3 regions of the Arthrobacter sp. K5 genome follow, and region 3 is predicted to be linked to each of the others. Evidence: predicted binding sites of a transcription regulator. Region 3 holds the regulator's gene; each other region holds the start of a gene.
What was found. Region 3 encodes LexA, which represses DNA repair genes until DNA is damaged. Its sites were predicted from a motif close to TCGAACANNTGTTCGA; they were not measured.
Positions count from the first base shown of each region.

Region 1: ABRP34_RS12160 (DUF222 domain-containing protein) is a predicted target of LexA. The motif match lies at 5,000-5,015, and genes of this name have one in related genera.
Region 2: ABRP34_RS03845 (DUF222 domain-containing protein) is a predicted target of LexA. The motif match lies at 6,000-6,015, and genes of this name have one in related genera.

Region 1 is NZ_CP159279.1:2,676,298-2,685,738, reverse strand. It holds gene ABRP34_RS12180 (nucleotide exchange factor GrpE) at 1-471, shown strand, start outside; gene ABRP34_RS12175 (DnaJ C-terminal domain-containing protein) at 651-1,628, shown strand; gene ABRP34_RS12170 (helix-turn-helix transcriptional regulator) at 1,644-2,066, shown strand; gene ABRP34_RS12165 (PEP/pyruvate-binding domain-containing protein) at 2,206-4,950, shown strand; gene ABRP34_RS12160 (DUF222 domain-containing protein) at 5,114-6,919, shown strand; gene ABRP34_RS12155 (D-2-hydroxyacid dehydrogenase family protein) at 6,989-7,951, opposite strand; gene ABRP34_RS12150 (hypothetical protein) at 7,991-8,302, opposite strand; gene ABRP34_RS12145 (universal stress protein) at 8,422-8,817, opposite strand; gene ABRP34_RS12140 (tripartite tricarboxylate transporter permease) at 8,814-9,441, opposite strand, start outside.
Region 2 is NZ_CP159279.1:877,597-887,037, forward strand. It holds gene ABRP34_RS03820 (hypothetical protein) at 1-178, shown strand, start outside; gene ABRP34_RS03825 (hypothetical protein) at 175-651, shown strand; gene ABRP34_RS03830 (ComEC/Rec2 family competence protein) at 1,449-2,369, opposite strand; gene ABRP34_RS03835 (helix-hairpin-helix domain-containing protein) at 2,497-3,327, opposite strand; gene ABRP34_RS03840 (hypothetical protein) at 3,700-3,885, opposite strand; gene ABRP34_RS03845 (DUF222 domain-containing protein) at 4,050-5,936, opposite strand; gene ABRP34_RS03850 (DegV family protein) at 6,191-7,234, opposite strand; gene leuS (leucine--tRNA ligase) at 7,308-9,441, opposite strand, start outside.
Region 3 is NZ_CP159279.1:4,838,895-4,848,335, forward strand. It holds gene dapF (diaminopimelate epimerase) at 1-84, shown strand, start outside; gene ABRP34_RS22020 (methyltransferase) at 65-679, opposite strand; gene hflX (GTPase HflX) at 1,063-2,640, shown strand; gene ABRP34_RS22030 (ATP-dependent DNA helicase) at 2,633-4,693, shown strand; gene lexA (transcriptional repressor LexA) at 4,803-5,549, opposite strand; gene ABRP34_RS22040 (LysM peptidoglycan-binding domain-containing protein) at 6,012-6,362, shown strand; gene ABRP34_RS22045 (histidinol-phosphate transaminase) at 6,429-7,547, shown strand; gene hisB (imidazoleglycerol-phosphate dehydratase HisB) at 7,607-8,233, shown strand; gene hisH (imidazole glycerol phosphate synthase subunit HisH) at 8,230-8,967, shown strand; gene ABRP34_RS22060 (hypothetical protein) at 8,968-9,126, shown strand; gene priA (bifunctional 1-(5-phosphoribosyl)-5-((5-phosphoribosylamino)methylideneamino)imidazole-4-carboxamide isomerase/phosphoribosylanthranilate isomerase PriA) at 9,202-9,441, shown strand, end outside.

The DNA of each region.
Region 1 (9,441 bases), 2.2 Mb from region 3:
GTTGAGGTGCCCGCCGAGGAGTCCGTGGCGCAGGGGGTTGCGGCAGGCTCAACCACCGGCGAGGCGGCGGAGCTGAAGAACGACCTGCTCCGCCTGCAGGCCGAGTACGTCAACTACCGCAAGCGCGTTGAACGCGACCGCGCCGTGGCAGGGGAGATGGCCGTCATCGGCGTCCTGAACTCCCTGCTCCCGGTGCTGGACGACGTCGACGCCGCCCGCCAGCACGGTGACCTCGCGGACGGCCCGTTCGCCGCGATCGCCGCCAAGCTGGAGAATGCGCTGAAGACGTACGGCCTGACCCGCATCGATGAGACCGGCGTGGAGTTCGATCCGACCATCCACGAAGCCCTCATCCAGCAGCCCGGCGATGACATCGAAGTGGACACCGTCAGCCAGGTGCTCCGCTCCGGCTACAAGTCAGGCGAGCGGGTCCTCCGCGCAGCACAGGTGATTGTCGCGGTACCTGCGTAGTCTTATCTCCACGCCTCCGCGGATGAGGGGGCCCCGCCCCTACGCGTGGCGGCTTTGGTCCTACGGACCTAAGCCGCCACGCTCCGGTAGGCCCGAAGCCACTCCCGGGCCCCCTCATCCGCTGCGGCGTTCGGCGGTAATCTCGCCTTATCGTTTTGCACATTTGAAAGGAAACGCCATTGGCTAGCCAGGACTGGGTGGACAAGGACTTTTACAAGATCCTTGGTGTTGCCAAGGACGCTTCCGACGCTGACATTAAGAAGGCTTACCGGAAGCTCGCGCGGCAGTTCCACCCTGATACGAACTCCGGGGATACTTCTGCAGAGAAGAAGTTCAAGGACATTTCCGAGGCGTACTCCGTGCTGTCCGATCCTGATGAGCGGCAGCAGTATGACGCCATCCGGGCCATGGGAGGCGGCGCCCGCTTTGCCCCGCACGGCGCCGGCAGCACCGCGAACGGCGGCTTCGAGGACCTCTTCGGCGGCCTGTTCACCGGCGGCGGCGGCCGGCACTCCGGCGGCTTCAGCACCGCCGGCGGCGTCCCGCCCGAGTTCGCCGACCTGTTCGGCGGCGGCTTCGGTGGCGGCCCTGCCGGTTACCAGCGCGCACCGCAGAAGGGTGCCGACCGGACGGCCAGCACCAGCATCTCCTTCGCCGGGTCCATCCGGGGCACCACCATCGGGCTGCGTGAACCGGACGGCGAGGTCATCGACGTGCGGGTGCCCGCGGGCATCAAGGACGGCCAGAAGGTGCGCGTGCGCGGCAAGGGCCAGTACGGCCCGGCTGGCAACGGCGACCTGCTGGTCACCGTCAACGTCAAGAACCATGACTTTTACACGCGCGACGGCGACAACCTCCGGATCCACGTGCCCGTCAGCTTCCCGGAGGCTGCCTTGGGTGCCGACATCGAGGTTCCCACGATCGACGGCGAACACGTCCGGGTCCGCGTTCCTGCCGGCACCCCGTCGGGGCGCACGCTCCGGGTCAAGGGCCGCGGCGTGAAAACGTCGAAGGGCACCGGGGACCTGCTGGTGACCATCGACGTCGCCGTACCGCAGAACCTGAGCAAGGAAGCCGAGGAGGCCGTGAAAGCATTCGCAGCCGCCACCACCGGCGCGGATGTCCGCCAGGGCCTGGCAGCCAAGGCCCGGCTTTAGGGGCGGGTGCCGGCCGTGGACATTAATTTCGATCAGCCGATCTTCGTCATCTCGGTGGCCGCCGAGCTCGCCGACATGCACCCGCAAACACTCCGCCAGTACGACCGGCTGGGCATCGTTTCGCCCAGCCGGGCACCGGGCAAGTCCCGCCGGTACTCCCAGCGGGACGTGAACCGGCTCCGTGAAGTGCAGCGGCTGTCCCATGAGGGTGTTTCGCTCGAAGGCATCAAGCGCATCCTGGAACTCGAAAACCAGGTTGCTGCCCTGCAACACCGGGTGAGCGAACTGACCCAGGAACTGGCCCGCCGTCGTGAGCCGTTGGAGTCCCGGATCTTTGCCGCCGGCGCCGCCGGTGACGTGGTGAGCCTGGCGCGCGGCCAGCGCCCCCGGCCCCGTTCGCAGGCCGTGGTGGTGTGGCGGCCGCGTGGCGACCTCTAGCCATCCCGGTCTAGCCGTCTCCGCCTGGCATCCCCCATTGCCAGAACCGGGTGCAGTGCCACAATAGGGTGCAGCGCCGGAACGGGGCCACCAGCCGCAATGCCGCGGTCCCGGCTCCCGGCAGAAGGGACGCAGGGTCATGACCTACATCAAGGACTTTGACCAGCTGGGACGCAGCGATTTGGACGAGGCAGGCGGCAAAGGCGCCAACCTCGGTGAGCTGTCCCGGGCCGGGTTCCCGGTGCCGCCGGGCTTCGTGCTCACCACGGCGGCCTACCAGGACTTCGTCAACGCCAACGGGATCGCCGGCCGCATCCTTGAGCTCGCCGCCCTCCCCGCCGGTGCCTCCAACGACGACTATGACGCCGCCGCCGGGCAGATCCGCGCCCTCTTCGCCGAGAGCACGATGCCCGAGGAGATCGCCGGCGAACTCCGCGCGGCCTACGGGCGGCTGAGCCACCAGACGCTGGACCACCAGGCGGCGGCCGGATCAGGTGACGGGGCCGGCGCGGAGCCCGGCGACGGCCACGCCGCGCGGGTGGCGGTGCGCTCCTCGGCCACCGCGGAGGACCTCGCCTCGGCCAGCTTCGCCGGCCAGCAGGACACCTACCTGAACGTCTCCGGGCACAACGCCGTCGTCGCTGCCGTCATTGACTGCTGGGCGTCGCTGTGGAACGCCCGCGCCATGGCATACCGCTCACGGAACGGCTTCGATCCCGCCACCGTGCGCCTCGCCGTCGTGATCCAGGAGATGGTCGATGCCGGTGCCGCCGGCGTGCTGTTCACGGCCAACCCCGCTACCGGCCGCCGCGACCAGGTGGTGATCAGCGCTGCCTGGGGGCTTGGCGAATCAGTGGTCAGCGGGGCCGTCACCACGGACGACGTAGTGGTGGATGCCGCGACGGGCCGCGTGGAGCAACGCAGGACGGCGGACAAGGACGTCATGACCGTCTACGACGGAACAGGCACCAGGGAGCAGCCGGTGCCCGAAGCGAAGCGCCGGGAGCCCGTGCTCGATGACGACCTGGCGGTCGCGCTGGCCCGCCAGGGAACGGCCATAGCGAAACACTTCGGGGTGCCCCAGGACATCGAGTGGGCGCAGGCGGCAGGGGACTTCTTCATCCTGCAGGCCCGTCCCATCACCGCCCTGCCCGAGCCCTCGGCCGACGCCCCGACGCAGTGGCCGCTGCCCTACCCGAACGGGATGTACTTCCGGGCCAGCATCGTAGAGCAGTTGCCGGACCCGTTATCGCCCCTGTTCGCCGACCTCATTGACGGCGCTGTGGTGCGGTCGCTGAATGCCCTGTTCAGCGAGGCATTCGGCAAGAGCGTCGTGCGGCCCGGGGACGTCTCGCTGCCCACCGTCAACGGCTACGCGTACTACTACTACAACAACGCCGGAATGCGGCGGGTCATGGGCAAGTCGCTGACGGCGATGCGCGCTCTGGCCCAAGGCAAGGCCCACATGGGAATCAAGGGCTGGCGCGATCACTCGCACCCGAAGTACCGCGGACTCGTGAAGTTCTGGGCGGCCAAGTCGCCCGCCGACCGTCCGGCCACCGAACTGCTGGAGGGCATTTCGGCGCTGCTGGACGCCGGCGCCGCGTACTACACCGCCGTGCAGTCCATCATCCCTATCGCCGCAACCAGCGAGATCATGTTCCGGGGCTACTACGACAAGCTCGTCCGGCGGCCCGGCGATCCGTCCGCGGAGGTCTTTCTCCTTGGCTACGACAGCGAACCCATCCGCGCGGAGAAATCCCTGTACGACCTTGCGGCGTGGACCCGCGAACGGCCGCAGCTTGCCTCGGCCGTCACGGAAGGATCAGCGGCCGGCATCGCCGACGCTCTCCGCGCCGGCACGCTTCCCGCGGGCGTGGACGGAGCCCCGGCTGTGGATCCGGAACAGTGGGACGAGTGGCGTTCCCGCCTCCAGCGGCACCTGGACCGGTACGGGCATGCCGTCTACAACCTGGACTTCATCAACCCTGTGCCGGCCGATGACCCCTCCGCCCTGCTGGAGACCCTGAGGTACTTCGTGCGGGGGCAGGGGAAGGACCCGCACGAGCGCCAGCAGCGGTCCGCCGACCGGCGGGAGGAACAGAGCCGGCTGGTCAGCGCCAGGCTGGGGCCGCGCCGCCGCGCTGTCTTCCGCAGGCTGCTCCGCTGGGCGCAGAAGGCGGCGCCCGTCCGTGAGGACGCCCTGGCCGACGTCGGACTGGCCTGGCCGTTGATGCGCCGGATGCTGCTGGAACTGGGGGAGCGGCTGACGGCCTCGGGCGTCATCGGGACGCCGTCGGACATCTTCTGGCTACGGCTCGACGAACTCCGCAACGCCATCGACTTCGGGCTGGCCACGCCCGGCGCGGCCATCACCGGCACGGACCGGCCGGTGCGGGCTGAGGCCGTTGAACAGCGGAAGATGCTGTGGCGTGGCCAGCGGAAAGCGGCTGCCCCGCAGTTGCTCCCCGAGAGCCGCTGGATGGAGCGGGCCTTTGGCAGCATGATGCCAGCCCGATCGGTGCAGCAGGCCGGGAACGTCATCACCGGCGTGGGCGCGAGCTCCGGGCAGGTGAGCGCGCAGGCCCGGCTGCTGCACGGCCCCGACGACTTCGCCAGCATGCGGCCCGGCGAGGTGCTGGTGGCACGCATGACCACCCCCGCCTGGACACCGCTGTTTGCGATGGCGTCCGGCGTCGTCACGGACGTCGGCGGGCCGCTGAGCCACAGCTCAATCGTCGCCCGGGAGTACGGCATTCCTGCCGTCCTTGGAACGGGGGTGGCCACCCGGCGCGTGTCCAGCGGACAGCAAGTTAAGGTCGACGGCGACGCCGGCACCGTCACGCTCGACGGTTCCGGGACCGTCGAAGGTACGGGCAGCTGACTGCGGGGCATGCTTCCCGCGGGGGCACCTTCTCGGCGCCGTCGGGGAGCCGAACCGCTGGTTGAACTTGTCGAAACCAACCCGCGCAACCAGCGGAGCCGCCCCTGGGATGGTCTGCCCTGCGCTCCGCAAAATTGTCGGTGCCCCCTGCCATGCTGTGGGTATGGAAAGCACGGCAGTGGTGGAAACGTGGGAGGGCATTGAGTCCTCCGTTGCTGTGCTGGCCGGTTTTGTCCGCGCGGCCGCCGGGGGTGATGGCCAGGCACCCGGTGATGGCCACGCGCCCGGTGATCTGGCCGCTGTGGATCCCGCTGCGGGTGATCCGCTCCGGGATCAGGCGGACGCGTGTTTGGACGGCATGGCGGAGCTGGGCAGGTTGGAGGCCCGGCTGGCGGCTCTGAAAGTCCGTTTGGTCGCGGGGTATTCCACCCTTGACGAGGCCTTGGTGGTACCGTCGAGTTCGAGGCAGGAGGGCAGCGCCCGGGAAATGTCCGTGACCGCTGAGGTCGCGGGTGCCCTGAGCGTGAGCGAACGCAGTGCCGGTGCCCTGCTGTGCGAGGCGCATACCCTGACCGCCGAGCGGCCGATGACGCTGACTGCGCTGGGGGTAGGGAGGATTTCGCTGCAGCATGCGCGGGTGATGTGTGATGAAACAGCCAACCTGGAGCCCGCCGCGGCCGCCGCCCTGGAGGCCCATTTCCTCGACCCGCACGCGCCTAACCCGGCGCGCGGCTGCCCCGCCGGGGAGCAGGCACCGGGGAGGTTCCGGGCCAGGGCACGTGCCTGGCGGGAGCGGCATCATCCGGTGAGTATCGAGGCCCGCCACCGCAAGTGTGCGAAGGACCGGCGGCTGGAGTATGCCCCGGACCGGGACGGCATGGCCTGGCTCTCGGCGTACCTGCCCGCGGACCAGGCCGCCGGGATCTGGGACCGCACCACCGCCGCCGCCCGCGCCCTGCAGGGACCTGCCGAAACACGGACCCTGACCCAGCTGCGGGCTGATGTGGCCGCCGGATGGCTGCTCGCGCCGGCCCAGGGGATTGACGGCCCGGCCACAGGTTCTCTGCCGGCAGACGCCCTATTCGCTGGTTCAGCGCGTCCCGGTCATGTGCCGTCTCCGCGGGCGCAGGTCCTGGTCACGGTTCCGGTGTTCTCGCTGCTCGGACAGACGGAGGAGCCGGCGGTGCTTGACGGGTACGGGCCGATCCCGCCGTCCATGGCCCGCCGGCTCGTCGCTGACGGCTGCACGTCCTTCCTGCGGGTCCTGACCGACCCTCGGGACGGGGCACCGCTGGAGATCGGACGCACCAGCTACCGATTGACGAAGCCGATGCGCCACTGGCTCCGGCTCCGAGACGCGCATTGCACGTTCCCCAACTGCAACAACCACTCCCTGGACAACGACGCCGACCACATCCTGGCCTGGGCCGACGGCGGGACCACCGGGATCACCAACCTGGGCCAGCCCTGCCCCAAGCACCACCGCCTGAAACACACGTCGGGGTGGAGACCGGTCGATGCCACCCGCGAGAGCCCGCCCGGCTGGATCTCACCCGCGGGACGGTCCTACCCAGCGGAACAACAGGACTGGGAACCACCCCACTGGCCCGATAGCCTCAAGCCAGACAGACCCGGCCCGGTCAGCCCGGCGCCCCGCAGCTTCGAGTCCGACAGGCCCGGCCCGGTCAGCCCGGCGCCCCGCAGCTTCGAGTCCGACAGGCCCGGCCCGGTCAGCCCGGCGCCCCGCAGCTTCGAGTCCGACAGGCCCGGCCCGGTCAGCCCGGCGCCCCGCAGCTTCGAGTCCGACAGGCCCGGCACGGTCAGCCCGGCGCCCCGCAGCTTCGAGTCCGACAGGCCCGAGCGTGGCGGCCCCGAGCCTGACTGTGTCGAGCCGGACAGCCTCGAGAACCTTGGCCCACCGCTGCCTGTGGAGCCGTTGCCCGGCTGGGCACCAACTACGGCCGCCTAAAAGCGCGTGCCTCATGTCAGCGGTTGCCCGCTATTTCGGTGGCTGCCGGTTTGGGCGCCACCGTCTTCTCTACGGCGTCAGTTCCCGCACCGGGGCGCCGTCCAGCCACGCAGTGACGTCCTCGAATGCGCCGCCGAAAAAGGCCCGGTAACTTTCCTGTGTGACGTAGCCCAGATGGGGCGTCAGGAGTGTCCGGGGCGCGGTCAGCAGCTGATGCCCCGCCGGAAGGGGTTCCTGGTCGAACACGTCGATCGCGGCGCCACGGATCCAACCCTCTTCGAGGGCGGTAACCAGAGCCTGCTGGTCCACCAGCGGGCCGCGGGCGGTGTTGACCAGGACACCGTCGGGCCCGAGGAGCTGCAGTTCCCGTTCTCCAACTGTTCCCTCCGAACGCGGCGACAAGCGCAGGTGCACGGACACGACGTCGGACTCTGTGAAGAGTTCTTCCTTGCTGACTCTGCGGGCACCGGCCGCCAGGGCGGTTTCCTCGGTGAGGTTCTGGCTCCAGGCCAGCACGTCCATCCCGAAGGCGCGGCCGTAGGCGGCGATTCGCTTCCCGATCTTCCCCAGCCCGACGATTCCCAGGGTCTTCCCGGACAGCTCGAACCCGAGGCCTGTCTGCCAGTGGCCGGAGCGCAAGGAGGCCTCTTCCGCGGTCAGGTTCCGGGCAAAAGCCAGCAGCAGTGCCCACGTCAGTTCCGGCGCGGCTGTGGGGGAGCCGCCGGTTCCGCACACCACGACGCCGTGGTCGGCTGCCGCCTGCAGATCGATGGCCGCATTGGCGGCGCCGGTGGTCACGAGCAGTTTCAGCTGCGGCAGCTGCCCGATGACGCTGCGGGGAAACGGCGTCCGCTCCCGCATGGCGATGACGATGTCAAAGTCCGCGAGGGCCGCCGCGGTTTCGGCCTCCGAGCCAAAATGCGCGCCGAACACCGTGACGGCGACGCCACGCTGCGCCAGGGAACTCCATGGGGCGAAGTCCTCGGCGACTCCCTGATAGTCGTCCAGAATGGCTAGCCGGTACTGGTTCATGGCTTTACGGTATCGGACGGTTGCGCAGGTCAGCGGTGGTCAGCGCCCGTGGGCCTGGCCGGCCTTGCGGGGAATCCGGGTGTGGCCCGTGCCGGCGATGTTCCTCCGGGCGCGCCGGAAGACCGTCACGCCGTCGCCTTGCAGAAACAGCGCGCGCCCGCGGCCGCCGTCCTGGATGAGCCAGATGATGCTGCCGTCCAAGGCCCGCATGTCGACGCAGCCAGCGGCGACCGTGCGCCCGTTGCGGCGGATCTCCACCTCCTCAGCCGGGGAGAGCGTGGCCCAGTTGGCTACGGGTTCACGGGCCGGAAATGGTGAACGGGCGTGGGTTTTGGAGGCGTAAACGGTCATGGGTGGTCCTTTCGAAATGCCATGGGCCGGTGTCCGGATCCCGACGGATCCGGACACCGGCCCATGGCATTAATTAGTGGCAGGAGCCGTTTAGTGGCGGTACTCGCTCAGGCTCAGGCTCAGGCTCCGGCCTTGACGGCCAGCACCGGGCAGGATGCCTCCAGCAGGATCTGCTGCGCAGCACTGCCCATGATCAGCTTGCCCACCGGAGTGCGGCGCCGGAGGCCGATCACAATGAGTTCGGCCCGGTACTTCTCCGCCGCCTCCAGCACCTCGTTGGCCGCGTCGTTGCCGCGCACCGGCTGCAGGACCAAATGCTCAATCCCTTCCCGGTCCAGCCTTTCCGTCAATGCGGAGATGTCCTCAGCCTGGGCGTAGCGCTTGTCAACGATGGCGTCTCCCCGGGAGGAGTTGATGATGACCAGCCGGCTCTGGCTTTTCTGCGCCTCGGTGATGGCCCGGTCCAGGGCCGCGCTGCCCTCGGCCGTGGGGATATAGCCGACAATGATGCTCACGATTTCTCCTGTCCGTGGTTGGCATGGGTGGCGTCCGAGCGGCGGCGGCCTGCATCAGGCCCCCGATCGGCGGGTGCCGCAGCAGCGGATCCCTCAGCAGCGGATCCCTCAGCAGGCGCCTCGACTGGGGGTGCGGCAGCGGGTCCGGCGGCGGGTCCGTCAACAGCAGGTCCGCCGGCCATGACGAGCCCGCCCGTCCGGGGACGCCGGGCGCGCCAGAGACGTGCAGCCAGAGGCCAGAGGAGTACCAGTGCCACGATGATATAGACCACGACGGCGATCGGCTCGCTCCAGAGGCCCGACACGTCGCCGGCGCTTAGCTGCAGCGCCTGGCGGAGCTGCTTTTCGAGGCGGGGTCCCAGGATCACGCCGAGAATGAGCGGCAGGACAGGCAGCCCGTAGCGGCGCATCATGAAGCCGAGGGCGCCCAGGACCAGCAGAAGCATCAGGTCGAACGCCTGCAGGTTCACCGAGTAGGCGCCCAGCGTGGCGAAGAAGAGGATGCCGGCGTACAGGTAGGGGCGCGGCAGCCGGAGCAGCTTCGCCCAGACCGGGGCCAGGGGAAGGTTGACCAGCAGGAGCAGGAAGTTGCCGATGAACAGGCTGGCGATCAGTGCCCACACC
Region 2 (9,441 bases), 950 kb from region 3:
GATCCTTCAGAAAGAGGAGGGCATGAAGAGCTGGTGTCCGTCCAGTGGCGAAAACGTCGGCTCGATGATCGAGTTCCCGGGCACAGATGAGTGGTACATCGTGTGCCCCATCTGCGGGACCCGATGGGCCGGAGGGAGCACCATGCTCAACGACCACAACAAACCGGCTTCCCGATGAGTTCTCCCTCATCGGCAGGGCGGTCTCGACCGCGTTCAGCGACTTTCGAAGGCCACGAGCATGCTGGCTGGGAGCCCGCAACGCCCCTGACGGACGAGGATAAACGAAAGGTCGAACGCATCGAACTAGGACGCACCAAAGTCGACTTCAAGCTCAAGGAGCGGTTCGACGACCTCCAGAAAGAACTCGAGGGCGATCTAGTTCCGGTTTGCGCTTGCGGCTGGCGCGGGCTGCCGGAGGACTGGAAGCCTCCCCACTCTCGAAGCCGCAGTGGCGGCCAACAGCAAAACTCGCACGAGCTCAACGTCCGCATGGACCTGTCCGCCCAGCGGTTTGCCGCGGGCAGGGCAGCAGCTGCGCTCATTCACGCTGCAGAAGCATGGACCGGCGAGGAAGACGTCGCACAGTGGCTGCGAGCCCGGGCCGAGCACATCCTGACTGTAGGTCTGTATGACGGCGAAGTCTGGCCGTGACCCAACCAATCAGATGCACTGAAGCGGGAAGGACCGGCAGGAAAGATCAGAAACGTGCACGCACCAGCGCCTAGCCGTGCCCCGCACTTAGAATTGACCCCATGGAGAGCAAACGTCGAGAGGTTCACGCTGCTTCCAAGGCTGCTGCCCAAGCCATCGCGGTCCGACCGATCCCGCAGGAGGCGATCCGCTCCGGAGCCGCTGCCGCGGCCGCCATCGCAATCCGTCGCGACCAGGAGCGTAGAACAGCACTCGATGGTGACAAAGCCCGGCATTGATGCGGTCCGAGCCGAAAAGGCCGCCGGAGAAGGCCCTAGCCTTGGACGTCCGAACCGTCGGGCTCGAATGGTCCCCGGGGGTCACACCGACGATGCTAGGTCGTTCGAATTGTCCCGATCAAGGTCGAGGTGCTTGTCGTCAGAGGCCCCAGGCGAATGACTCAAGGACGTTCGTTTGCCGGAGACGCTCCCGCGCGGCCGGCTGCACCGGCTATGCTGAGACGCATCATGATCAGCCCGTTGCCGTCAGGCGCGGGCTGATTTTCTCTTGGCCGGAGATGGGCTGGCACGGTCGTCGAGTCGAACTGCCCGGTCGCGGGCGGGCGGCAGATGGATGCTGGCCACCAAGGTCATCCCGGCTAGGGATAATGGGCTGATGAGCAACAGTTGCGCCGGGTTGTACTGCCGGCTCTACAAGTTGCCGCTTGCGGCCCTGTCTAACGCGGCGACCCATAGCGCCCGGTTTGGGTGCTCCCTCGGTGATCCAAACACAGTCTTCAGCAACCGAGACACCACTCGTCACCCACCCCCTAAGTTGGCTTTCACTCCCGAGACGGCTGTCAGGTGAGTCAGGCCCACCGTTTTCATGGCTGTCTCGAGCTCCTCGCTCAGGCCGCCGGTGTCGCCCGTGACCATGCCCGGGAGGAGGCCCCCGACGTCGGGGGCCAGCCAGGCGGCGTCCGCGGCGAAACGCTTGCCCAAGGCGGCAGGCGCCTGCTGCCAGTCCTGCGCTGGTGCGAGCCGGGCGGGCGGTGAGGACGCAGTCAACATCGCTGCCTCCACGCGGCCCGGGTCCGGAGGCCGGAGCTTTCCGGTGACCCGGAGCAACTGGCCGGTGCCGGCATGCTGCCATTCCTGCCCGCCAATGATGACCACCGGCAGTTGGGCGTGCGTGACGTGGCCTCCGGACGTCAACGACCGGGCCACCGCCCCGACTGCCCAGCGTTCGTCACGGCCCGAGGGGCCAGGTGTCTTGAGGGCTCGCGGAGACCCGGTGATCTCGGCTTCCACCACAACTGACGCCCGCCCGGCGATCAGTCCTGCCACCTGGTCGTCATGGCGCTGGGCCGAGGACACGGCAGAATGAGCTGTCGACGCCGCGGCCAGCATGAGTGCTGCCGTCAGGGTGGTCAGGAAACTGCGCCGCCAGTGCCTTCCGGCGCTCTTCCTGCGCAGGACCATCGCCAGCAGCACTCCGGCACACGCAGCGAGACTGCCCCAGATAAACAGTAGGCCGATTGGTGTCAGCCATGGTCCGGCGACCGCGGCGGCCCACACGAGCAGTGCAGCCGGGGCAAGGCGAAGATCGGTTCGACGCCGGTTGTATTCAGATGGGGCCGCGTCCTGCTCGTCCGGCAGCAGACGACGGCGGATGTCCGCACGGATTTTCTGGCCGAGAGCAGTCGCGGGACCGGCACGGGACAAAGACTGAGACGGCACTGATTCCGTTGGGGCAGAATCGCCGGCGCCGGACTCATGTGACGTGGAGTCGGCCCTAGGGAAGTCCACTGCCGCCTGGACATAGCGGTGCCACGGGCTGGGCGCGCGTCCGGTCCTGCCCTCCATGTCAGACCGTCACCAGCGGAAGCAAGGCTTCCAGCATTTTGGGCCCGACTCCGTCGACGGCGTCCAGTTCCTCGGGCGACTTGAAGGGGCCTTGTTGCGTGCGCCAGTCGACGATTCGCTGGGCCAGCACAGGGCCAACCCTCGGCAACTCGCCGAGTTCCTCCACGGTGGCGGTGTTGAGGTTGATCTTCCCGCCGGCACCAGTCCCTGCATGCCCACCGGTTCCATCGGCTGTGGCATCGTCCGCTCCTGATGCGCCGACCGCCCCAGACTTGTCAGCTGGCGCGGCACCGGTAGTGTCGGCCGGTGCCGCCTCACCGCGGCGCGGTACGTAGATCTTCTGGCCGTCCTCCAGCGGGGAAGCCAGGTTGAGCCGGTCGAGGTCGGCCTCCGGGCGGGCGCCCCCCGCGGCGGCGATGGCCTCGTGTACCCGGCTTCCCCGCGCGAGCCGAACCACTCCCGTTTTCTTCACCGCCCCGGCGACGTGCACCACGACGTTCCCGGCTACCCCGTCACCGTTCGCCCCGGCACTGTTCGCCCCGCCGGCGTCTGTCCCGCCGGCGCCTATTGCGTCAGTGTCGTTGCCGTCACTGCCCGGCCCGCTGCCTTCCGTGCCTCCGCCGTCCGGGTTGCCCTCCTTGTCCGCTGCGCTGGTGGCCGGTGACCCGGCCGCATCGTGGGTCGCTGAGCCGAGCGGAAGGACTACGGGTCCGTTGGCAGCCACCTGCCACCAGAGCAGGACCCCGGCGATCAGCGACAGCACGCCCACCAATGCTGCGGCGCCAATGCCCAGACGCCATCGGAACCGCGGTTCGGGCACTTCCTCGGACACCGCAGACCCGGCGGAACCGGGCTGGCGGCCATAGGTAAAGCCACCTCCCGATCCCGCGTCGAGCAGTCCAGTGGCACCACCGCCGGGCTGCTGGTTGGGCTCTTCATCTCCGACAGGACCGGTACTGCCCGTAAGGCCGGGGGTGGTGGGAAGTCCGAGTGAGGCGGCCAGTCGACTGGCTGTCCGCCCATCTGTTGTCCTCCCCTGCATGGAGCGACGTCCACCACCGGAATACCCCAGGCCTGGCCGCCCTTCCCCAGCGCGCGGCTGAGCGCTGGCTGATGCTCCAGCGGTCCGGCGTGACATATCCACCACGCTAGGAAACGGTTAGCCTTCCCGACAGTCCCGTCATGCCCTATGTGGAAAGCGCCGCTATCGCTGATAGGTGATGTAGGCCTCGTACTGCACTCGCCACTTCTCCGGCTCTTTGGGATCCGGGATGGTGGTGGTGAGGAACTGGACGGTGGTGACCTGGCCCTTCAGGTACTTCAGCCATTTTGTGACTTCGTCGGCCACATCCCGGTCCAACTGGGCGACGTGGTGGACTTGCATGGACATGGGAGCCTCCTTGCTCGGTGGGGAGACTGTACTACCGGCGGGCGGGCACTGCTAGGGCACGAGAAGTGGGCAGCGGTTTTGGCGCCCGACCGGCAAGGGCAGGCCCAGCACGGAGACGGCAAGTGGCAGGGGGTTGCGGCGGCGCGATAGGGGCAGGCGTATTCCTAGGCCGCTATGGATGACCAGTAGGGCCATGGATCAACCGGCAGGGGTGGTTCAGGAACGCCGAAAGCCATTGGGGTCCCAACCCCGTCAAGGTCCTCGGGGGTTTCCACGGATTCGCGGCCTTGATACCAGGACAGTCCAGACCGGTCATTGAACCCGTCGAACCCATCGGGTCCGTCTGACCACCCTGGAGGCTCGGGCCAGCCCTGAACGAGCGACGGTTCCCGCCAATCTTGGACGTGCGGCGGTTCCTGCAAGTTTGGCGGCTCCAGCCAGTTTTGCCAGCCCGGCGGTTCCAGCGACTCCCGGAGAGGCGGTTCCTGCCAGCCAGGCGGCAGTTCCCGCGAATCTTGGCCGGGCGGTGGTTCTGGCCAGGTGGGTGGTTCCCAGTCCTGGTACTCGGCGGGGTAAGACCGCCCCATGGGCGAGATCCAGCCTGGTGGATTGTCGCGGGTGGCGCCGACGGGTCTCCATTGTGTGCTGTGTTTCAGTCTGTGGTGCTTGGGGCAGGGCTGGCCGAGGTTGGCGACGCCGGTGCCGCCACCGTCGGCCCAGGCGAGGATGTGGTCGGCGTCGTTGTCCAGGGAGTGGTTGTTGCAGTTGGGGAAGGTGCACTTGGCATCGCGGAGCCGCAGCCATTGGCGCATCGGCTTCGTCAGCCGGTAGCTGGCGCGGCCGATCTCCAACGGTGCCCCGTCCCGCGGATCAACCAGCACCCGGTGGAATGATGTTGCGCCGTCGGCGACCAGCCGGCGGGCCATCGACGGCGGGATCGGACCGTGCCCGTCGAGAGTGGCCGGCTCCTCGGACAGGCCAAGCAGCGAAAACACAGGAACCGTGACCAGAACCTGCGCCGCCGGCGAGGGAACATCACCAACGGGCAGTCCCGCGGCCGGCGTTCCACGGGCTGGCACGTCACCAGCCCGCGCAGAGTCTGTGGGCGGAGCATCCGAGGGCAGGGACCCCGCAGAGCCTGCGGGCAGGAGATGTGCGGGAAAGAATTCTGTGGGCGGGTCATCAGTCGCGCCGCCCACTCCCGGTGCCGGGCCGAGCAACCAACCGGCGAACGCGTCGACGCGGAGCTGGGTCAGAGTGCGGGTTTCGCTCGGGCACTGCAGAGCCCGGGCAGCGGCGGTGATGCGGTACCAGATCCCGGCCGCCTGATCCGCGGGCAGATACGCCGACAGCCACGCCATCCCGTCCCGGTCCGGGGCATACTCCAGCCGCCGGTCCTTCACACACTTGTGGTGGCGTTTTTCAATGCTGACCTCATGATGCCGTTCCCGCCAGTACCTGGCCTTCGCCCGGAACCTTGCCGTCGTCAGCTCCCCCGCCGGACAACCCCGGGCCGGGTTAGGTGCGTCCGGGTCCAGGAAATGCGCCTCAAACGCCGCCGCCGCTTCCGGCGACAGACCCTCGGTCTCGTCACACATGATCCGCCCGTGCTGCCAGGAGATAGTTCCTGAGCCCAGCGCGCCCAGCGCCAACGGCAGATCACTGGTGAGTTTCGCGGATTCCACCAGCAACCGCTCCGCCGACCCTTCACTCACCGTCAGCGCGCACGCGACCTCGGCGGTCACCGACATCCGCCGCACGGTGCGATCCTGCGCGGACGCCTCAGGCGGAGTCATGGCCTCCTCCGCCGCGGCGAAGCCGGCGGCGAGGTGCACCTTCACCGCCGCCAGCCGGGCCTCCATCGCAGCCACACCGGCCAGACCCTCCAGGCACGCACCCGCCAGATCCCCCAAAGGATCCGCCTCACCCGGATCCGACCCACCGGGCAGCGCAGCCGGACCCGGACCAGCCACCCGACGCAGCCCAGCAGCCAGCCAAAGAGCAGAGGCACCGACGGCCTCCAACGTCCCCGCAACCACTGCGCTATCCATACCCACAGCATGACAGGGGGCTGTGACAATAAAGGGTGGATCAGGCCCGACAAACGGACCGGACCGAAAATGTTTTTTAAGACCGCTCCAGAACGAAAACCCGGTACCAGCACAGGGCGTTCCCAGCGCCCACAACGCCCTGGGCTGCGACCTAGTTGTACGCCCTTGAGGCCGGTTCCGTCGGCCCGGACCACCGATCCCAGGTCCTAGTTGTTCAAGGTCCTAGTTGTTCAAAGCCCCAGGTGACCAAAGTACTAGGTGCCGGCCTCATTACCGCCGGCGTCAGCAGCCTTGGAGGGGGCGGCGAGGCAACCCGCAACGGACGAACTGCTCTCCCCCACGATCACCGCCAGGACTCCAAGCCCGGCGTGGGCGGCCAGTACCGCGGGTAGCGAGCTGATCTGGGCCGGCGGAACGGCCGGGAGCTTCGCCGCGAGCCGGGCGGCAAGCGTCTCTGCCTCGGGCCGGTTGCCGAAGTGGTGGATCGCGAGCCGGGCCTCGCCCAGAGGCCGTCCCGCGGCCTCTGCCACCACGATCTCCTCAAGCCGGGCAATGGCTTTCGCTGCGGAGCGGACCTTTTCCAGCGGAACGATCTTGCCGTCGTCGACCGCGAGAATCGGCTTGATGGCGAGCATGGCTCCGACCAGCGAGGCTGCTGCGCCGATGCGTCCGCCGCGCCGCAACTGCTCCAGGCTGGGCACGTAAAAATACACTCTGGACCGTGCGGCGCGTTCCTCAGCGAGCCGGCGCACTTCGCTGGCATCGCGGCCGTCCGCCGCAGCCACCACGGCGCTCTGGACGGCGAGTCCCTGCGCCATTCCCACGGTGCGGGTGTCCAGCACCTCCACGGGGATCTTGACCCGCCCGGCAGCGAGGCGGGCGGCATCAGCGGTGCCGGACAGGCCGCCGGAAATATGAATGGACACAACCGACTCAAAGCCCTGCCGTTCGGCGGCCAGGTAGGCCTGCTCAAACTGGCCCGGCGACGGCCGGGAGGTCTTGACGGGCGTCGCGGCGGCCAGGGCCACCGCGATGGTACCGGCGATGTCGTCCTCGCCCTCGCCGTAAATCTCCTCACCCACCATGACGGGCATGGGAATGACGGCCAGTCGGCCGTTGATGGAGAAGGCCCGCACCCAGTCGGCGGGCAGTGCGGCGGCCGAATCCGTCACCACAGCGGTGCGGACGACGACGGCGGGCTCACCCGTAGGCGGGACCTGGCCCGGCCTGGTGGCCTGGCGGAGACGGACCAGGTGCTCCTTTAACCACAGCCAGGCTGCCGGTTCGCGGTCAATCACGGCACACCCCCTGCAGTTGTTTCCGGCCGCCGGCAGTGCCGGCGGCCGGAACCCGGCCAGTCAGTCCGTCCCGTTAGGCCGGGACGATGTTCACCAGTTTAGGTGCACGCACGATCACGGTCCGGATACCGCGGCCGTCGAGGGCACGCTGGACGTTCTCGGAGGCCAGCGCAAGCTCGCGCAAGTCGTCCTCGGAGATGCCCGGTGAGACCTCAAGCCGGTCCCTGACCTTGCCCTGGACCTGGACCACCGCGGTTATAGTCTCCTGCACCAGCAGCGCCTCGTCGTGCGAAGGCCAGCCTGCATTGGCCACCGACGCCGGGTGCCCCAGGACGTTCCACAGGTCTTCCGCCGTGTAGGGCGCGAAGAGGCTCAGGATGACGGCGACAGCCTCGGTAGCCTCGCGCACCGCCGGGTCGGCACCGCCGGTGCCCGAGTCGATGGTCTTGCGGGTGGCATTGACCAGTTCCATCAGCTTGGCCACCACGACGTTGAACTTGTTGTTGTCCAGCAGCTCCGCAGCGTCCGCGATGGTCCTGTGCGTGACCGAGCGCAGCGCGCGGTCACCGGTGCTGAAGTCAACACCGGGGGCGCTGGACACGTCCTGCCCAAGGCGCCACGCACGGGCCAGGAACTTCGCCGAGCCCGACGGCGAAACGTCCGCCCAGTCGACGTCGTCCTCGGGCGGGGAAGCAAAGATCATGGTGAGCCGGACGGCGTCGACGCCGTACTTGTCCAGCTGCTCGCCCAGATCAACACCGTTGCCCAAAGACTTGCTCATCGCCTTGCCGCCATTGAGCACCTGGCCCTGGTTGAGCAGGGCGCTGAAGGGCTCGTCCGCTGCCAGGAGGCCCATGTCATGAACGACCTTGGTAAAGAAACGGGCGTAGAGCAGGTGCAGGATGGCGTGCTCGACGCCGCCGACATACTGCCCGACCGGCATCCAGTCGTTGATCTTCGCCGGATCGAACGGACCGTCGGTGTAGTCCGGGGAGACGAAGCGCAGGAAATACCAGGACGAGTCCACGAACGTGTCCATGGTGTCCGTGTCCCTCTGGGCTGCACGTCCGCAGTTGGGGCATTCGACATTGACCCATTCGGCGGCAGCGGCCAACGGGGAGGTTCCCCGCGGGGACAGTGCCTCGCCACGCAGGTCCTCGGGAAGCGTAACCGGCAGTTGCTCGTCGGGCACCGGCACTTCGCCGCACTCGGCGCAGTGGATGATGGGGATCGGGGTGCCCCAGAACCGCTGGCGGCTCAGGAGCCAGTCGCGGAGCCGGAAGTTCACAAACTTCTCGCCTGTGCCCTGACCTTCGAGAATCCGGATGGCTTCAGGAATCGCGTCGCTCTTAGGCAGGCCGTCCAGCGTGCCCGAGTTGATGAGCGTGCCCTCGCCCGCCGTTGCCTTGCCGGAGACGGCGGGATCCTCCTCGCCGGTGTCCAGCACCGCGCGTACCGGCAGGCCGAACTCCTTGGCGAAGTCGAGGTCGCGCTGGTCGTGCGCGGGGACAGCCATAATGGCACCCGTGCCGTAGTCGGCCAGGACGTAGTCCGCTGCCCACACGGGCAGCTTCTCACCGTTCAGGGGATTGATGGCGTAGCGGCCGGTGAAAACACCTGTCTTTTCGCGTTCGGTGGACTGGCGTTCGATGTCCGAAAGGGCCTTGACCTTTTCACGGTAGGCCATGAGTGCGTCGTGGTGCTCGGGGGTGACCAGGTCCAGTGCCAGGTGCGCGTCCGCGGCCACCACAAAGAAGGTGGCCCCGTACAGGGTGTCCGGACGCGTGGTGAAGACCGTGACTTCGCGCTCGGCACGTCCGTCCGACGCCTCGATCACGAACCGGACATGCGCGCCTTCCGAGCGGCCAATCCAGTTTCGCTGCATCGCCAGTACTCGCTCGGGCCAGTGCCCCTGCAGCTCGGACATGTCGTCCAGCAACCGGTCCGCATAGTCAGTGATCTTGAAATACCACTGGTTCAGCGATTTCTTGGTCACCGCAGTGCCGCAACGCTCACAGGCGCCGTTGACTACCTGCTCGTTGGCCAGCACCGTCAGGTCCTTGGGACACCAGTTGACCGGCGAGTCCTTGCGGTAAGCCAGGCCGCGCTCGTAGAAGCGTTTGAACAGCCACTGGGTCCAGCGGTAGTACTCGGGGTCTGACGTGTGCAGCCGGCGGGACCAGTCGGCAGAGATGGCGTAGCGCTTG
Region 3 (9,441 bases):
AAGTTCTTCACCGTCGCCGGCGGCCGCGAGCATGTCGAACTGAGCGGCCCGGCAACGATCGTTGCTAGCGGGACGCTTTCCTGACCCGCAGGATCCTGAACGACTTGGACGAGCTTTCCCGGGTTACCGTGAAGGATTCGTCAAGCGCCTCCGCCAGCCAGCGCTGAAGCGAATCCGAGCCCAGGTTCTTCTGCACCACCAGCCAGGCCGAACCGCCGGGCGCCAGCCTCGGCAGCCACAGCATCAGGAGTGAGTGCAGCTCGTCCTTGCCGATCCTGATCGGCGGATTGGACCAGATGGTGTCGAAGCGGAGTTCCGGATCCACGTCCTGCGGCTTGCTGGCCGCGACGTTGCCCAGCCCCAGCAGTTCGGCGTTCCCGTTCGTGAGCGCGATGCAGCGTTCATTGACGTCCACCGCGTAGACCTGCGCGTGCGGTGCCCGCAGTGCCATGGTCAGGGCGATGGGTCCCCAGCCACAGCCGATGTCGAGCAGGTTTCCCTGCGGGGCAGGAGCCGGAACCTCGGCCAGCAGGACCGCCGTCCCCTTGTCGATTCCATCCGGGCTGAAGATGCCCGATGACGTCTGCAGCTTCCGCGTTTCACCGGCCAGTTCCACCGTGAGGGGCTTGCGGGTGAACGGCCCCGCAGGTGAGGCGCTGAAATAGTGGGCAGACTCCATAACTGGCCAGATTAGTGGTCCGCCCCGGCTGATGGGAAACCGGCCGGGTGCGAAAGCGGGTACCGGTGTTCTGCTATCCTTGAACGCATGTTCCTGATTTTTGAGTAGCCGGCTTTCTATGCCCGCGGCCTTCAGCCGCCGGTACCGGCCCGGGGCCTCCCTCCGATGCGATGCAGGTAGACCGCCTTCCGCCGGAGCGCGCAGCGTGAAACGCGGCGCAGCCCAACAGCACTCGATCAGTCCACTTCCCGCCGGCCCAGCCCGTCCGCTGCCGGCATGTCAGGAGCACCTCCATGACCCCTCGCAGTCAGCCCAGCGCGAATACCGCTGCCAAGGGCGGCAATCAGCACTATTCTGAAGATGCAGAACCTTCAAAGGAGACCATGACCAATCAGCAAAATTCCGGATCCGAGCCAGCCGCCCAGGACATGAGTCCCGAGGAGATCCAGGCTGTCATCGACCGGATTCTCGCCAAGGACGTCCCGGCCAGGAACGCATCGGCAGCCGACGGCGGCAGCGCCGACAGCAAGGGTGTCCTGGGCAAGGCACAGGCCATCTCGCAGCTCGCCGAAGAGCACAGCACGTTCGACGGCGACCAGCAGGACCTCGAGGAACGCCGGGCACTGCGACGCACGGCCGGGCTGTCCACCGAACTCGAGGACGTAACCGAGGTCGAATACCGGCAGCTGCGACTGGAACGCGTTGTTCTCGCCGGCCTCTGGAGCGAGGGCACGCTGGCTGACGCCGAAAACTCGCTGCGCGAACTCGCCGCGCTGGCGGAAACAGCCGGCTCGGAAGTCCTCGACGGACTGGTCCAGCGCCGTGCCAAGCCGGACCCCGGCACGTTCCTCGGAGCGGGCAAGGCTTTGGAGCTCAAGGATGTCGTGATGTCCACCGGCGCGGACACCGTTGTGGTGGACGCCGAACTTGCTCCGTCCCAGCGGCGCGGCCTTGAAGACATCGTCAAGGTGAAGGTCATCGACCGCACTGCCCTGATCCTGGACATCTTCGCCCAGCACGCCAAGAGCCGCGAAGGCAAGGCGCAGGTGGAGCTGGCACAGCTCGAGTACCTCCTCCCGCGCCTCCGCGGCTGGGGTGAATCCATGTCCCGCCAGGCCGGTGGCCAGGTGGGCGGCGCAGGCGCCGGCATGGGCTCGCGCGGTCCCGGTGAAACCAAGATCGAACTGGACCGGCGCAGGATCCGTACCCGGATGGCCAAGCTGCGGCGCGAAATCGCCGCGATGAAGCCGGCACGGGAGACCAAACGGGCCAACCGCCGTCGTAATGAAGTCCCGTCAGTGGCCATTGCCGGATATACCAACGCCGGGAAGTCCTCGCTGCTGAACCGCCTCACGGACGCCGGCGTCCTGGTGGAGAACGCCCTGTTCGCCACACTGGACCCCACCGTCCGCAAGGCCGAGACCTCGGATGGGGTTGGCTACACCCTGGCCGACACCGTGGGCTTCGTCCGGTCCCTTCCCACCCAGCTGGTGGAGGCCTTCCGCTCCACCCTGGAGGAAGTGGCGGACGCGGACCTGATCCTGCACGTCGTGGACGTGTCCCACCCGGACCCGGAAGGCCAGATCGCTGCCGTGCGCTCGGTGTTCGCCGAGGTGGACGCCCGCAAGGTGCCCGAGATCATCGTCCTGAACAAAGCGGACGCCGCCGACCCGTTTGTGGTGGAGCGGCTCAAGCAGCGCGAACCGCGGCACGTGGTGGTTTCGGCACGCACGGGGGAGGGCATTGCCGAGCTGCTCAAGGCCATCAGCGAGTCCATCCCGCGGCCGAACGTCAAGATGCAGCTGCTCGTCCCGTACCACCGGGGCGATCTGATCAGCAAGCTCCATGACTCCGACGCGGAGATCCTGAGCCTGGATCACGAAGAGGGCGGCACCCGCGCCGTGGTCATGGTCCGGGAAGGCCTCGCGGCTGAACTGGAATCCTTCAGCACCGATGACTGACGGGGCGGCAGCCGCCGGTGCCGCGGCCACGGCCGGCGAGCAGCGTGTTCTTGACCTGCTCGACCGTGCCGTGGCGGGCATGGGCGGCCAAAGCCGCAGCGGCCAGCACGAGATGGCCAGGCAGGTGGCACGCGCAATAGAAACGGGCGACCACCTGCTGGTGCAGGCCGGCACCGGAACCGGCAAGTCGCTGGCTTACCTGGTTCCCCTCATTGCACATTCCCTGGAGAGCAACAAGCCTGCCCTCGTGTCCACTGCCACCCTCGCTCTGCAGACGCAGATCGTGGGCAGGGACTTACCCCGGCTCCTGGAAAGCCTCAAACCGGCACTCGACCGGCCTGTGAAGATTGCGCTGGTCAAGGGCCGCGCCAACTATGTCTGCAGGCACAAGCTCGAAGGCGGCTTTCCCTCCGAGGAACCCTCGGAGGGCCAGCTCTTCTCACTGGGCGAGGACACCAGCGTCCCGCACTTCGCCGCGGCGGTGGGCGGTCCGTCGTCGCAGCTCGGCAAGGAGGTGGTCCGGCTCCGCGAATGGGCGGAGCAGACCACCACGGGCGACCGTGACGAGCTGCTTCCCGGCGTCACGGACCGGGCCTGGCGGCAGGTGTCAGTCACGTCCATGGAATGCCTCGGCTCGCAGAAGTGCCCCCTCGCCGAAGAGTGCTTCAGTGAGCTTGCCCGCCATAACGCCACGGAAGCCGACGTCGTGGTGACCAACCACGCCATGCTGGCCGTCAGCGCCTTCGAAGGCCTGGCGGTGCTGCCGGAGTATGACGTTGTGGTGGTGGATGAGGCCCACGAACTCCAGGACCGGGTAACCGGCGCGGTTTCGGGGCAGCTGTCGGTGGCCATGGTCCACGCCGCAGCGTCCGGCGCCCGCAAGCACACCGGCATTACCGTTGACGCGCTCAACACAGCGGCCGCCAACCTTGAGGTGGCTCTCGCCGGCGTTCCCAGCGGCCTGCTGCCCAACGGCCTGAACGACGAGCAGCTGGACTGTGTGGACCAGCTTCGTGAGGCGTGCCGGGCGGCGCTGTCGGATTCCAAGGGGGACAGCAATACAACGGCCGACGGCGGGCGGCAGCTCGCGCGCTCCCGCCTGCTGGTGATTCTGGAGCTTTGCGAACGGCTCATCGCCGCCCGGGAAAACCGCGAGGTGGTCTGGTTCTCCCGGAATAGCACGTTCGATCCCCAGCAGGGCTACTCTGCGCCGGACGAGTCTGCCCCGGCGCTGGTCAACATCGCCCCGCTGAGCGTCGCAGGCCGGCTTCGGGAAGGCCTGTTCGCCGGGCATACGGTGGTGCTGACATCGGCCACCCTTGCCATCGGCTCTGCCTTCGAACCCGCGGCCGGCGGGTTGGGCCTGGTCGGGGAGGGCGCGCCGAGCTGGACCGGCGTCGACGTGGGGTCGCCTTTCGACTACCCCAGGCAGGGCATCCTCTATGTAGCGGGCCACCTGCCGAAACCGGGCCGTGGCACGTCCCCTGAGGCGCTGGACGAACTCGAGTCCCTCATCCGTGCCTCCGGCGGGGGAGCGCTTTGTCTGTTCTCCTCGCGGCGGGCGGCCGAGGAAGCTGCGGACGCCCTGCGCACGCGGCTGGATGTCAGCATTCTCTGCCAGGGTGAATCCACCATGACGGCACTGGTGAAGCAGTTCGCTGACGAGCCCGATACCTGCCTGTTCGGCACGATGTCACTGTGGCAGGGGGTCGACGTGCCGGGCGGGTCCTGCCGCCTGGTGGTCATTGACAGGATTCCCTTCCCGCGGCCGGATGATCCCCTGATGACCGCGCGGTCCCGGGCCGTTGCACAGGCCGGCGGCAACGGCTTCATGTCTGTCTCCGCCACGCACGCGGCCATCCGGCTTGCCCAGGGGGCAGGACGGCTCATTCGGTCCACGAATGACAAGGGCGTGGTGGCGGTGCTGGACTCCAGGCTTTCCACGGAACGCTACGGCGGGTTCCTGCGGGCCGCGCTGCCGCCGTTCTGGCCAACGACCGACCGGAAGACCGCCGTCGCGGCACTGGAAAGACTCGCCGGCGCACAGGCCTAAGGAAGCCCCGGGCTGATGCTGCCCGGGGCCCAAGGCTCCCTGAAGGACATTCCCGCTCCCTGATGGACGTTTCCGGGGACGAAGCCCGCGGTGGCCTCCGGCCCGGCGGCTACAGCGAGCGGAGTACGGAAACCACCTTGCCCATGACAACGGCGTGGTCGCCGAGGATGGGTTCGTACTGCGTGTTCTGCGGCAGCAGCCACGTGTGGCCGTCGCGCTGCCGGAAAGTCTTGACCGTGGCTTCATCGTCGAGCAGCGCCGCAACGATGTCGCCGTTGACGGCGTCGCTCTGCCGCCGGACCACCACCCAGTCCCCGTCGCAGATGGCGGCGTCGACCATGGAATCGCCTGCGACCCTGAGCATGAAAAGCTCGCCGTGGCCCACCAGTTGGCGGGGCAGCGGCATCAGTTCCTCAACCATCTGGTCCGCGAGGATGGGGCCGCCGGCGGCGATCCGGCCGACCAGCGGAACCATTGCGGTATCCATTGCGCTGGGCAATTCGGACACGGAAGCGCCTGCCGTGCCCAGGGCCGGGGCTTTGTCCGCGCCGCCGGATTTCGGCGCCCCCGCGTCCAGGGTGAGCGGCATCAGGACCTCCATGGCGCGCGGACGCTTGGGGTCACGCCGAAGGTAGCCAAGCTTTTCCAGCTGCGAGAGCTGATGGGTCACGCTGGACAGGCTGGCCAGCCCGACGGTGTCGCCGATTTCCCGCATCGACGGCGGGTAGCCGTTCTCGTTGACCGAACGCTGGATGGTTTCCAGGATCTTCTTCTGGCGGAGTGTTAGTCCCTTGGGGGTCCGCTGAGACCGCGGGCTGCGCTGGGGAGCCTTGCCGTCAGAGGCCTGTGCTGCCATGTTCGCCAACGCCTTTCCGTTCCTCCCGGACGCGGTAGCTGCAGTGGCCGGGAACTTCCGGCCTGAAAAATGTCAGACCCTGCTGATCAACTGCAGATGTGGTTGTTCTGTGATTTCCAACGTAGGCCAGCCATAGGGCTTTTTCAAACATTTGTTCTAGCGAGTCTCGACTTAATTCGGTGATAGGTGCTAAAACTGGAAAAAGCAAAGTTCGAACATGTGTTCTAGTGAGGACGGTTTCTCAGCCCGGTGTTCGAACTGTCTGTTCGAACGCGAGGCAGTACAACTTGGTCCAGGAGGGCTCACGCCATGTCAGCTTCATCAGCAGTCTCAGCTTCACCAGCAATGTCGGCTTCACCAGCAGTCCCGCCGCACTCCCAGCCCGGCGCAGTCTTTCGGCCGCGTGCGGTGCCTCAGCCCCGTGCGGTGACTGAGCTGCGTGCGGCGCCCCAGTCGCTTGCCGTGCCCCAGTCCTGTGCAGTGTCCCGGCCAGGCAGGCCGCCACGCCTGCGCCTCACCCGCCGCGGCCGGATCGTCCTCATCGGACTGCCGCTTGTTCTTCTTGCCGCCCTGATCTTGTCTTTGACGGGGCTGTTGAACTCGCCGGCCAAGGCTGCGGACACCGCCAGTGGCCTGACCGTCACGCCCACCGTTTCTGTCACCGTGCAGCCCGGTGAATCGCTCTGGGCCATCGCCGGAAAAGTCGACCCCGACCGCGACCCCCGGGACGTGATTGTGGACATCGTCCAGCTCAACGACCTTCAGGCAGGGAAGGTCATGCCCGGCCAGCAGCTGTTCGTGCCGAACAAATAAGCCGTTGCCGTACGCTGGAACCGTCACAGTTTCCGGCCAGCCCTTCGGGTTACTTAAACTGTCTAGGTGACTGACCAGCTTGAGCGACTGAACCGACTGCCCCTGCGGACTAACCTGAGGGGGCTGTCCCCTTACGGCGCCCCGCAGCTTGACGTTCCGATCCTGCTCAACGTCAATGAGAACACGCATGGCGTGCCCGCCGACGTACGGGCGGCCATCACCGCGGCCGTCAGCGAGGCAGCCACCGGACTCAACCGGTACCCCGACCGCGAATTCACCGAGCTCCGGGAAGCCCTGGCGGAGTACCTCGGCCACGGGCTCAGCGCGGACAACCTCTGGGCAGCGAACGGCTCCAACGAGGTCCTCCAGCAGATCCTCCAGGCCTTCGGCGGGCCGGGCCGTTCGCTCCTGAGCTTCCCGCCGACGTACTCCATGTACCCGCTCCTCGCCAGCGGAACCGACACCGCCTACATCGCAGGCAAGCGTGCCGACGACTATGGCCTCAGCGCCGAGTCGGCCGCGAGCCAGGTGCGCGAACTCCAGCCCAACATCGTGTTCCTGTGTTCACCCAACAATCCCACCGGTACCGGCCTGGGCCTGGACGTGGTGGAAGCCGTCTACGAGGCGGGCGAGGCCAGCCAGGCCATCGTCGTCGTGGACGAGGCCTACCACGAGTTTGCGCACGACGGCACGCCCAGCGCCCTGACCCTGCTGCCCGGCCGGGAGCGGCTCATCGTCTCCCGGACCATGAGCAAGGCGTTCGCTCTTGCCGGCGCCCGCCTCGGTTACATGGCCGCGGCGCCGGAGGTGACCGACGCCCTGCGACTGGTGCGCCTGCCGTACCACCTGTCCGCCGTCACGCAGGCAACCGCCCTCGCGGCCCTGCAGCACCGCGAGGCGCTTATGGCGGATGTCGAGGACATCAAGCGCCAGCGCGACCGGATTGTCGCGGAGCTGACACGGATGGGGCTGCGGCCCGCGGCGTCCGACTCCAACTACGTCTTCTTCGGCGGGCTGGAGAACCCCCATGAGGTCTGGCAGGAACTGCTGGACGCGGGGGTGCTTGTGCGGGACGTCGGCATCGCCGGGCACCTTCGGGTCACCGCCGGCACTGAGACGGAAACCACAGCCTTCCTGGAAGCCCTCGAAAGCATCCTGGCCCGGCAGGCCGCACTTCCGGCCTAAACTTGAACATGGACCAGGTCAGGTCCGCCCCCATCCTTCGTCAAAGGACATCTATCACCATGAGCGACACCGGAATCAAGGCTGCCGAGGCACGGACTGCACGCATGGAGCGCGCCACCAGCGAATCTTCCGTGCTGGTGGAGATCAACCTCGACGGCACCGGCGTGTCGGACATCAGCACGTCGGTCCCGTTCTACGACCACATGCTGACGGCGCTGTGCAAGCACTCACTCATCGACATGACCGTCAAGGCTACCGGCGACACCCACATTGACGTCCACCACACCGTTGAGGACGTTGCCATCACGTTCGGCGAGGTGCTGCGCACGGCTCTGGGCAACAAGGCCGGGATCCGCCGCTTCGGTGAGGCCACCGTGCCGCTGGACGAGGCCCTGGCGCACGCGGTCGTCGACGTCTCCGGCCGGCCCTACCTGGTGCACGGCGGCGAGCCCTCCGGGCAGGAGTACCACCTGATCGGCGGCCACTTCACGGGCTCGCTGACCCGGCACGTCTTCGAGGCCATCACGCTGCACGCCGGCATCTGCCTGCACATGAACGTCATCGCCGGCCGCGACCCGCACCACATCGTGGAAGCCCAGTTCAAGGCATTCGCGCGGGCCCTCCGTGCAGCCGTCGAGCCGGATCCCCGCGTCGAAGGCATTCCGTCCACCAAGGGAGCACTGTGACCGGCAAAGTACTGCGCGAGGGCGCGATCATCGATCCGTCGGCCACGCTGAAGCCGGCTTCCCCGGAGGGCAAGCCCACCGTCACCGTCCTCGACTACGGCTCCGGCAACGTCCGTTCCGCCGTGCGTGCCCTGGAACGTGCCGGTGCCGAGGTCATCCTGAGTTCCAAGCCCGAGGACGTGCTGAACGCCGACGGGCTGGTCGTTCCCGGTGTCGGCGCCTTCGAAACGGTCATGCGCGAGCTCAAGGCCGTTGACGGCATCCGGATGATCGGCCGCCGTGTGGCCGGCGGACGTCCGGTCCTCGGCATCTGTGTCGGCCTGCAGGTACTCTTCGAGGCCGGCGTCGAACACGGGACCGAAGCCGAAGGCATGGGGGAGTGGCCCGGCAAGGTGGAGCTCCTCCCTGCCGAGGTGGTGCCGCACATGGGGTGGAACACCGTCAAGGTTCCGGAAGGCTCCAGGCTTTTCGATGGCGTTGAAGCTGAGCGGTTCTACTTCGTGCACTCCTATGGCGTCCAGAACTGGGACTTCGAGGTGATCCAGCCCCGGATGGCGCCGCCCCTGGTCACGTGGTCCGAGCACGGTGCCCCCTTCATCGCCGCCGTGGAGAACGGCCCCCTCTGCGCCACCCAGTTCCACCCGGAGAAATCCGGTGACGCTGGCGCGCGGCTGCTCAAGAACTGGGTCGACGGGCTCCGCGGGCAGCCTTCCCGGCAGGCGGCGGACGCCTAAATGTGGTCCATTCTCCTGACGGGACTGGCCGGTCTCCTGGTGGGCGGTGGCCTGTCCTTCGGGCAGCAGCACAAGCCGCTCTGGATCCAGATCGGTTTCTACGTACTGGCCGCCATGTCGCTGCTGGCCGCCTACCTGCTGACCCTTCCCGGCAAATAACCAACTAACCCGCCGTGTGCGCCGCAGAAGCCGCCGCGCACGGGAACCAGCGCCTACAAGAACTGAGGACCCCTGATGACCAGCCAAAACGAGCTGCCGGTACTTGAACTGCTTCCCGCCGTCGACGTCGTAAACGGCCAGGCGGTCCGCCTGGTCCAGGGCGAGGCCGGCAGCGAGACGAGCTACGGAACGCCGCTGGAGGCGGCGCTCAACTGGCAGCAGCAGGGCGCGGAATGGGTTCACCTGGTGGATCTGGACGCTGCCTTCGGACGCGGCTCAAACGCGGACCTGCTGCGCGAAGTGGTTGGCCGGCTG